3 regions of the Mesorhizobium sp. M0052 genome follow, and region 3 is predicted to be linked to each of the others. Evidence: riboswitches for the same ligand, from Rfam matches in the RefSeq annotation. Region 3 holds a riboswitch; each other region holds the start of a gene.

Region 1 (3,269 bases), on a different contig from region 3:
GGCTCGCCATGATCGCTGGTATCGGCATTGCCGCCGCCGACGAGGTGATCGTCACGCAGCCGGCACAGCAGCAGGTGATCATCACCCCGGAACAGCGCACGGTCGTGCACCAGTACGTAAAGAAACATCCGCTTGCCTCGGTCAATCTGCTCGGCGTCGAATTGAATGTCGGCACTGCCTTGCCTGACACTGTCGAGCTGCAGGAGGTTCCCGACGTTCAGTACAGATACGCCGTCGTCGACAACCATACCGTGTTGGTCGACCCCAGCACGCGCAGGATTGTCGAGGTGGTCGAGTAACGCTCGACAACCTAACCATTCATCGGTGATACGGCCCTGTCGTTCTTCCCAAAAGGGCGGCAGGGCCGAATGACGAAGATGATGAAAGGAGAATTGCCATGTTGCCGCATGTCGAGACCCCGAACTCCGCCAATGTTGCGGCGTGTTGCGACAAGTTGCTGGCCGAGCGCAACACGGCGCTGTTATCTATGAAGGAAGCGATCGCGCTCCTGCGGGAGCGCACCGGCACCGATCGTTCGGATGCCGACCTCGCGGGGCTGATCGTCAAGAAAGCGGCGCTGCTCGGCGTTGCGGTGATTTCCGACCCGCGCTGAGATGTCTCGTCACTCAAGACGCCGGTCGAATTTTCGGCTAATGTTTTCGTGGAATCTGGACCAACCGACCGGACCCAACCACGGAGGCTTAAGTGACGGACGACAAACAGGACCGCATTCGCCAGCGCGCGCACGAGATTTGGGAAAAGGCCGGCCGGCCTGAAGGCGCGCATCAGGAACACTGGGAGCAGGCCACGGCTGAAGTCGATGGCGCGGTCGCCAAGCCAAAAAAGGCGGCGAAGAAAGCTGACGCCAAGCCCGCCAAGGCAGCCGCCAAGCCAAAGGCAGCGAAGCCTGCCGCCGCAAATTCCGGCAGAGCCAAATCGAAATAAGGCCAGTCGAAATAAAGCAAGGCCGGAATTCGCTGGCCGGGCCATCCTTGGCGCCCGCCGTTCAGGCGCGCCCGAGCCTCTCAACCTGACGAATTGCGCCTGCGACGGGCAGCGCAATTCCTTGTGTTTGGCGACAGGCGCCCTCATGCCTCCCAGGCATAACTCGACAGCGCAAAGCGAATGCCGGCAGCTGTCATGGCCAGTTCGCATTCGGTGATCTGGCGCAGGTGGCGCAGATAGCGCGTCACGGTCTGTGGCAGCCAGCCGGCGCAGGCCTCGACATAGGCGCGGCTGTGAACAAGGGTGCCGGTCGACAGCCTCTCGTCCTTCTCGGCAACGACTTTCAGATATTGGCGGATGAAGCGGATGTCGTCGGCGATGTCCTGGCTGGCCATTCGCCAGGCCCCGGCGAGGCGTTCGCACTGATCGAATGACAAGGGCAACAAAGGGGGCGGCAATAAAGGCGGCGGCAACAAAGGCGGCGGCAACGACGGGGGTGACAGCAAAGGCCGAGAGAGATCGGCGAAGGCAACATGGTTCGCTGTGTTCAAGGACATTCCTCTCTGCGAAAAGAGATATCGTACTTTATGTACGAATGAGCGTCAAGCCAATTTCGTACGGTTGGGACGATAACGCAACGAACTGACGAGTCGTCTGTTAACGCCCGGGCGCCCGGCACGTCTGGCCCAAAACACTTTCCCGCAGTGCCTCAACAAACGGCTTCCCCAATGCCGCGAACGGTGCTTTAACCCGCCCATCCACAGGGGTGCTCCGTATCGGCGGGGCTGAGATGAGGGCGGCAAGCCTTCGGACCCTAAAGCTGATCTGGATAATACCAGCGGAGCGAGGCGGGCGATGTTTTCAGGCGCACAGATTTCCCTTTATCCCATGACCGACGATTTCGTCGGCGTCATCCTCGGCGCGCTCGGCGCGCTCGATCCCTGGCGCGACCGGCTGCGGATCGAAACCGATGACATCTCGACCCTTATGGTCGGGCCGCCCGAGGTGCTGTTTCCCGCCATGCGCGACCTGTTCGTCGCGGCGGCCAAAAGCGGCAAGCACTGCGTGCTTTCGGCGGCGGTCTCGCGCGGCTGTCCGGGCGAGCCCGACGATCCGATCTGCCGCTCCGACGAGACCGGCGGCCCCGCCATTCCGCTGGACGAGCGCAAGATCGCCGCGATCCGCGCTGTCCAGGCCACGCCGTCGACCGGCCAGCCGGTGGCGGCGCAGTTCTCGCTCTACGTTATGGGCACGGGCGACCATATGGACGAGATCTACGGCTGCATCGATTTCCTGAAACAGTCCGGCGTCTTTGAGCGCTCAAAGAACTTCTGCACCAAATTGCGTGGCGATGCCGGTGCGGTGTTTGCCACGCTCAACGAGGCCTTCTGCCGCTTCGGCCCCGGCGCCGGCCACGTCACCCTCGACATCACGATCTTGGCGAACAGCCCGAGCACGGTCTGAGCCGTGGCTCAAGCGTCGTTCCTCGAGGATATTGCCGTGGCTGGTTTATCTGACCCATTGCGTGGAGGAGATGCCTCTGACCCCTCAGCACAAAGAGGAGGGGAGCCATTGGCGATTGGCGAAGACCGCGATGCCCACGAATCTCCCCCCTTGAGCGGGAGATGGCCGGCAGGCCAGAGGGGGTCCCACCGCGTGGAGCGCCGACGTCCTTTTCGCATCGGCAAGGCGTGGGCGCTCTATGCGAGACGACCCCCTCTGTCGCCTTCGGCGACATCTCCCCCTCGAGGGGGGAGATTAGCCGCAGCCATCGCCAAGACCATCCCCGCCGCCTGCGCCTTCGCCCTGCTCCTCGCGGCCTGGGAACTCTACGCCCGCTATGGCGGCGCTGCCCCCATCATGCTGCCGGCGCCGTCGCGCGTGCTGCAGCAGGCCTGGGAGCATCGCGCCGCCCTGGCCGAGAACACGCTGCCCACCATCCGCGCCACATCAGCCGGCTTCGCCTGCTCGTTGGTCGCTGCCTTCATGCTTTCGGCGCTGGTCGATTTCTTGGCCCCGCTGCGCCGCGCGCTGTTTCCGCTGCTGATTGTCAGCCAGACCTTGCCGCTGGTCGCGATTGCGCCGCTCATCGTACTGTGGTTCGGCTTCGGGCTGATGCCAAAAATCCTGCTTGTGGCGCTCGTCACCTTCTTCCCGACGATGGTCGCGCTGGTCGAAGGTTTTGCTGCGACCAGCAAGGAGATTTCGCAGATGCTCGCCGCCATGGGGGCAGGGCGCTGGCGTATCTTCTGGCTGGCGCGCCTGCCTTCGGCGCTGCCCTATTTCTTCGCCGGGCTGCGCATCTCCATCACCTACGCCGTGGT
Region 2 (3,269 bases), on a different contig from region 3:
CGTGCGCGCCTTCGCGGATAAGGCCGGCGAAGGCGCCACCGATCAGCAGCGCGATTGCCGTAAGCGCGACAATGCCGGCCGTGATGCGGGGGTCAGAGGGATAGTGCGCACGCATTTCGTGCTATCCAACCCTACATCGCATGTTGGCTGCTGACGGAAATATTTCATGGAGGTCGAGTTCCCGCCCACCCCCCTCTGTCCTGCCGGACATCCCCCCCGCAAGGGGGGAGACTAGCAGCTTCGCTCCCCGCCCCATCCTCGCCGCGTTGGAGGTTGACGAAAGCTTCTGAGCGCTTGATCTCCCCCCTTGCGGGGGAGATGGCCGGCAGGCCAGAGGGGGGTGTTCAAGCGCCATCCTGAATTCCTACTTGCTCATCACCGCCAGCCATTCATCCACCCAGGCCTTGCGATTTGCCGCGACCTCTTCCGGGCTGAACAGCAAGGTCTTCGCCGGCTTGACCAGCCTATCAAAAGCCGGATTGAGCGGCTTGTCGGTTTTCCCGGCCGGGAACATCCAGTTGGTCTCCGGAATGACATCCTGGAATTTCGGCCCGGTCATGAAGGCCAGGAACTTCGCCGCCAGCGGATTCTTCGCGCCCGTGGTGGTGATGCCGGCGACCTCGATTTGCAGATACTCGCCTTCCTCGAACGAGGCCGCCTGGAAGCGCCCGGTGTTCTCGGCCACCATGTGGTAGGCCGGCGACGTCGTATAGGAAAGCACCATCGGCGCCTCGCCCTTGGTGAACAGGCCGTAGGCCTCGCTCCAGCCCGGCGTCACCGTCAGCACTTTGCCCCTGAGTTTCGCCCAGGCTTCCGGCGCCTTGTCGCCATAGACCGACTTGACCCACAGCAGCAGGCCGAGGCCCGGCGTCGACGTCCTCGGATCCTGGATGACGATCTTGTCGGCGGCATCGCCCTCGACCAGTTCCTTCAGGCTCTTCGGTGGGCTCTTCAGCTTTTCGGTGTCGTAGACGAGGGCGAAATAACCATAATCATAGGGCACGAAAGTGTCGTCGCTCCAGCCGCCCGGCACGTTGTTTTCAGCCACCGCGCCATGTGGGACAAACAGGCCGGAAGCCTTGGCTTCCGCGGTGAGGTTGGTGTCGAGGCCAAGCACGATATCTGCTTTGGTCGAGGCTCCTTCCAGCTTGACGCGGTTGAGAAGTGCGACGCCGTCGGCCGCCGAGACGAAGTCGACGCTGCAGCCGCACTCGGCTTCGAATTCCTTCTTCACCTGGGGGCCCGGACCCCAGTCGGCAGTGAAACTCTCATAGGTATAGATCGTGAGTTTTTCCTGCGCGGACGCAGAGCTTGCCAGTAGCGAAACAGCAAGCCCCAGCGCTGGGACAAGACGGGACAAAAACATGCGCATCGGCGCCTCCTTCATTCGTGTTGAAAGGAATTGAGGCGTCGGGCTGTCCGAAGCGTCTAATCCCTCCGCCGGTACAAACCGGATCAGGTTCAGCGGGTTGGCGAGACTGCCTCTCAGCCGGTCCGCGAAGATCGCGTCCGGCACCCCGTTAGAGCGTTTCGACACATAGGCCCGGCCAAGGTGCCACGCAAGTGGAAGTTTGCCCGAGCATGATCCCGGAAAGTGGAATCCGTTTCCGGAAAAAGATCATGCTCCAACAAAGAGTGACGGTGCCGCTCGGCCTTCCGTTTCGTCGGCGGGGCTGGTAAGGGCCAGCGGATATGAGCACATTCACCATCCTGCTTGGCGGCGATCTCGTCCGCACGCCGCGGCTCGACCGCCAGGTCGCGGGCACGCGCGTCATCGCCGCCGACGCCGGCATCGATCATGCCCGCCTGCTCGGCGTGATGCCGGAGCTGTGGGTCGGCGATTTCGATTCCGTGCCGGCGGACCTGCCTGCCGATCTCGCCGCCGTGCCGCGGGAGGTGTTTCCTCCCGAAAAGGACAAGACCGATGGCGAACTGGCGATCGCGGCGGCATTGGGACGCGGCGCCACCAGCCTGGTGCTGGCCGGCGCTTTCGGCGGCAAGCGCGCCGACCACGCCTTCCTCCATCTGGCGCTCAGCCTGCGGCTGGCCGAGGCCGGCACAAAATTGCTGTTGACCAGCGGAGCGCAGGAAGGCGCCCCTCTGCTGCCTGGCAAGGCCGGCTTCGACTATGCCGACGGAACGCTGTTTTCGGTGCTCGGCTTTTCCGATCTTTCGGGCCTCACCGTGTCCGGCGCGAAGTGGCCGCTCGACCATGTCGAGGTCGTGTTCGGCTCGTCGCTGACCATCTCGAACGAGGTCAAGTCCAACACGACCGGGGGCGGCCTCGAAATCGCGCTCGGCCATGGCCGCGCGCTGCTGCTCGCCCACCCCTACCCCTTGCCTGAAAGCTGACATGGCCCCGCCCCTTCTCAACCTCGACGGCATAAGACTGACCTTTGGCGGCACGCCGCTGCTCGATGGCGCCGAACTGACGGCGTCCGCCGGTGACAAGATCGCGCTCGTCGGCCGCAACGGCTCCGGCAAGTCGACGCTCCTGAAGATTGCCGCCGGTCTGATCGAGCCGCAAGACGGCGAGGTCTTCCGCCAGCCTTCGGCAACGGTGCGCTATCTCCCGCAAATGCCCGACATGGACGGCTTTGCCAATGTGCGTGCCTATGTCGAGGCCGGGCTTGGGCCTGCCGACGATCCCTACCGCGCCACATATCTGATGGAGCATCTCGGCCTCGCCGGCACGGAGAACCCCAACGATCTCTCCGGTGGCGAGGCGCGCCGCGCAGCACTTGCCCGCGTCATGGCGCCCGAACCCGATATTCTGCTGCTTGACGAGCCGACCAACCATCTCGATTTGTCGGTCATCGAATGGCTGGAAGAGGAGCTCGTCCGGACGTCTTCGGCGCTGATCGTCATCTCGCACGACCGACGCTTCCTCGAACGCGTCTCGCGCGCCACCGTCTGGCTCGACCGTGGCCAGACCCGCCGCCTCGACAAGGGCTTTGGCCATTTCGAGGAATGGCGCGACCTTGTGCTGGAAGAGGAAGAGCGCGAACAGCACAAGCTCGGCCGCCAGATCGTGCGCGAGGAGCATTGGCTGCGCTATGGCGTGACGGCTCGCCGCAAACGCAACATGCGCCGCCTGGGCGAACTGCAGACCATGCGCCAGCGTTTTCGCGGCCATCGCGGCGCCGAGGGCTCGGCGACCATGGTGGCCAGCGACGCCGCCGAATCCGGCAAGCTGGTGATCGAGGCCAAGAACATCGAGAAGAGTTTTGGCGACCTGACCGTGGTCAAGGGCTTCTCGACCCGCATTC
Region 3 (3,269 bases):
CAGCTCGCCGAGCGTTTCCAGCTCGGCGAACTGCGCCGCGTCGTTGGCATCGGCGATCGAGCCGGGACGAAGGCCGTCGCCGAGCGAGAAGGAGACGTCGTAGGCTCTGGCGATGTCGCAGATCTCCGCGAAGTGCTCGTAGAGGAAGCTTTCCCGGTGATGGTGCAGGCACCATTTGGCCATGATCGAGCCGCCGCGCGAGACGATACCCGTCACCCGGTCGACCGTCAGCGGGATGTAATGCAGCCGCACGCCGGCGTGGATGGTGAAATAGTCGACGCCTTGCTCGGCCTGTTCGATCAGCGTGTCGCGGTAGACCTCCCAGGTTAGATCCTCGGCAATGCCGCCGACCTTTTCGAGCGCCTGGTAAAGCGGCACCGTGCCGATCGGCACCGGCGCGTTGCGCACCATCCAGTCGCGGATGTTGTGGATGTTGCGGCCGGTCGACAGGTCCATCACCGTATCGGCGCCCCAGCGGATCGCCCACACCATCTTTTCGACCTCTTCAGCCATCGACGATGTGACGGCGGAGTTACCGATATTGGCATTGATCTTGACCAGGAAATTGCGGCCGATGATCATTGGCTCGCTCTCGGGATGGTTGATGTTGGCGGGAATGATCGCCCGTCCGCGCCCCACCTCGTCACGCACGAATTCGGGCGTGACGAAATCGGGCAGCGTCGCGCCGAAAGCTTCGCCGTCGCGCTCAAGCTTGCCGCGCAGGATCTCGCGACCAAGGTTCTCGCGGATGGCAACGAACTCCATTTCGGGTGTGATGATGCCGGCGCGCGCATAGGCAAGCTGCGTCACCGCCTTGCCTGCCTTGGCCCTGAGCGGTCGGTGGCGGATGGGAAATTCCGGCGTCAGGCGTTCGCCCGTCGCGAATCCGTTGTCCTCCGGCCGGACATGGCGGCCGTCACAGCCCTCGACATCGCCGCGCGCCAAAATCCATTCGTGGCGAAGTCGGGCCAGGCCTTTTTCGATGCTGGTGTCGACAGCCGGGTCGGTGTAGGGGCCGGACGGATCGTAGACGGTGACGGGCGGCTCGCCGGCCGTCGGATGGACGGAGATTTCGCGCATCGGCACTTTGATCTGCGGGTGGATGGTGCCGGGCTTGTGGATCTTCCGTGAGGCGGGCAGCGGTCCCGTTGAAACGGCTGGGGTGAGGGCATTCATCTTGAGGCTCCTTTGCTCATGCATTGGAGACCCAGTTCTGTGCCGGAAGGATGAAAAGACGCTTCTGTCGACCTGCCGAAACAGGACCTCGGGCGTGAACTCACGCAAAGCGCTTGCACCGTCCCTACGCCAGTATGAACTGGATCAGGTTCAACGGGTCACTGCGCCGCGAAAGCCAGCAGTATCTCAGCCCCTTGCCGGGACTCCCCTGGTGAATGCCTCAGGTTGAACGGGCCGGCGCGGCTTTGTCAAGCGCATTTGGCCCGCCCACTGTCAAATCAAACCAGGACCGCGTCGTCTTCTTGGCAATCTGGCATCTGCCCCTGCTCTGTTCCACATCCTGTTTGGGTGCAAGGCCACCACTCAGCGGAACCCTCAGAGAAGGAAACCGTCCACATTTGGCTAGACTGCTCGACGATAAGTCCAGAGCTGTGCCGGCGGTATGTTGCGGACGACGAAGTCATAGTGGGAAACCACGTAACGGTCTGGCATCTTGATCACCGGCGACAGAGGTCCGTATGTGATCTGAATCACGGGCCGGCCGGCAGGAATACGGGCAAGCAGATCCTCAACCAGCGCGACACGCTGTTGCATTGGAAAGCTCAACAGCGGGACTGCACTTATAACACAATCGAACTGTTCACCTTTGCGCTCACCCAGAGCTTCGTCCAGCGCAAATGCGTCGCCCAATCTGAAGTCCACATTCGGGAAGCGTTGCACCAAGCCGTCGTAGAAAATCCTGGAATATTCGACTGAAACCAGCTGGCGCGGCTTGATTCCCCTAGCCAGGATCGCCTTTGTGATGACACCGGTTCCCGCGCCAAGCTCCAGAATCGGTAATCCTGACCGTGGGTTCACCACGCTTGCCATCCGGCGTGCCGCATAAACCGAAGTGGGAATAAGGGCTCCCACGCCCTTCTTGTCCTTTTGCCAGCCTTTGAAGAATTGGACTTCTTCCTCAAACCTTTTGCCGAGCCGCTCCTTCAGTCGCAAAATCATATCTTCTCCCTGCGTCAGCCGCTTACCCAACGTCATGAATTTGGCAAAGCGCGTTTTGGCCAATCTCGCCACCCTTTACAAGCCCGTTAAGACTGCTTGCCTGTCACGACGCGGTCAGCATGAATTGCCCCTTAACGCACTTTCATGTTTGTTGGGCCTATGTTTCGCCCTCGCCTGCTGCCCGAAAAAAGTTTCCCGAGCTATGCGTATCTGCCCGGCAAATATCCACATCCGGTGCGTGATCCCTTGGGCCACAGTTACCGATCAGATCCGGTGACCGTCGCCGTTGGCGAAGCGCTTGGCTCAGATGTGTTTCTATGGGGAATCGACCTTTTCAATCACGGCTACTACTGGGAAGCCCATGAAGCCTGGGAGCCTCTCTGGCAGGCTGCGAAACAAAGCGCTCAGCACCGCCTGTTCTTCAAGGGACTGATCCTGTTGGCGGCGGCCGGCGTGAAGATCCGCGAGGGCAAGCGGGTCGCAGCGGCGCGCCATGCGACAAGAGCTGCAGGGCTTTTTCGTCAGATGGTGAGAGTGCCGGGCGGCCTGTTTGAGGAAGCGCTCGGGATGACACCTGCCGCGCTCGCTGCACATGCCCAAGCGGTCGTAGCTTACCCGGTTGTTCTGCGGGAGCCAAAGCCTGCCCAGCCTGAGCCCGTGTTTGATTTCATACTCGCACCAGTACCCGAGAGCGTTTGATCGGCAATTCAGTGGTCCAAGCTAACTTGGTCAGCAGGAAACGGGGCCTTTGAAAACCGCTCACCACCCGCATGCGTCACAAACAAAGAGTGCAGTAATCTTTTATAGGCAACTCGCGGCCGCTTCGATGTCGATGGTCTCGAGGGGCGGGGGCTGACCGGTCGCGCTCGTAGCCAATCGACGATAGTGTGCTGAAGGTTCTGCAAAAAGTTTTGGAGAGAGAACGGTCGTTGCGCTGAGGCGAAAGCGGCCATGGCACGGTGGTGACGTTACGATCACCGATTCCCGTGGAAAGGGGAAGTGCCATGACCAATCGAGAAGTTAGACTGAGCAGAGGCGAGTTGAAAGCGTTGCTGTTGTCGGATGAGGACGGCTTTCGCCAGGCATTGCAGACT

The links. A riboswitch is a leader RNA that binds a small molecule or an ion and turns the genes downstream of it on or off. The one in region 3 is predicted to bind thiamine pyrophosphate.
Region 1: linked by a shared signal. The riboswitch ahead of NKJ77_RS25235 (YkoF family thiamine/hydroxymethylpyrimidine-binding protein) and the one ahead of thiC (phosphomethylpyrimidine synthase ThiC) in region 3 are both predicted to bind thiamine pyrophosphate.
Region 2: linked by a shared signal. The riboswitch ahead of thiB (thiamine ABC transporter substrate binding subunit) and the one ahead of thiC (phosphomethylpyrimidine synthase ThiC) in region 3 are both predicted to bind thiamine pyrophosphate.

What each region holds. Positions count from the first base shown of each region.
Region 1 is NZ_JAMYUS010000021.1:117,027-120,295, reverse strand. It holds gene NKJ77_RS25255 (DUF1236 domain-containing protein) at 1-299, shown strand, start outside; gene NKJ77_RS25250 (hypothetical protein) at 398-613, shown strand; gene NKJ77_RS25245 (DUF2934 domain-containing protein) at 706-945, shown strand; gene NKJ77_RS25240 (hypothetical protein) at 1,089-1,340, opposite strand; TPP riboswitch at 1,698-1,810, shown strand; gene NKJ77_RS25235 (YkoF family thiamine/hydroxymethylpyrimidine-binding protein) at 1,801-2,409, shown strand; gene NKJ77_RS25230 (ABC transporter permease) at 2,665-3,269, shown strand, end outside.
Region 2 is NZ_JAMYUS010000013.1:162,843-166,111, reverse strand. It holds gene thiP (thiamine/thiamine pyrophosphate ABC transporter permease) at 1-115, opposite strand, end outside; gene thiB (thiamine ABC transporter substrate binding subunit) at 365-1,372, opposite strand; TPP riboswitch at 1,416-1,530, opposite strand; gene NKJ77_RS19185 (thiamine diphosphokinase) at 1,693-2,352, shown strand; gene NKJ77_RS19180 (ABC-F family ATP-binding cassette domain-containing protein) at 2,354-3,269, shown strand, end outside.
Region 3 is NZ_JAMYUS010000035.1:17,220-20,488, reverse strand. It holds gene thiC (phosphomethylpyrimidine synthase ThiC) at 1-1,176, opposite strand, end outside; TPP riboswitch at 1,280-1,396, opposite strand; gene pmtA (phospholipid N-methyltransferase PmtA) at 1,579-2,175, opposite strand; gene NKJ77_RS30380 (DUF309 domain-containing protein) at 2,335-2,874, shown strand.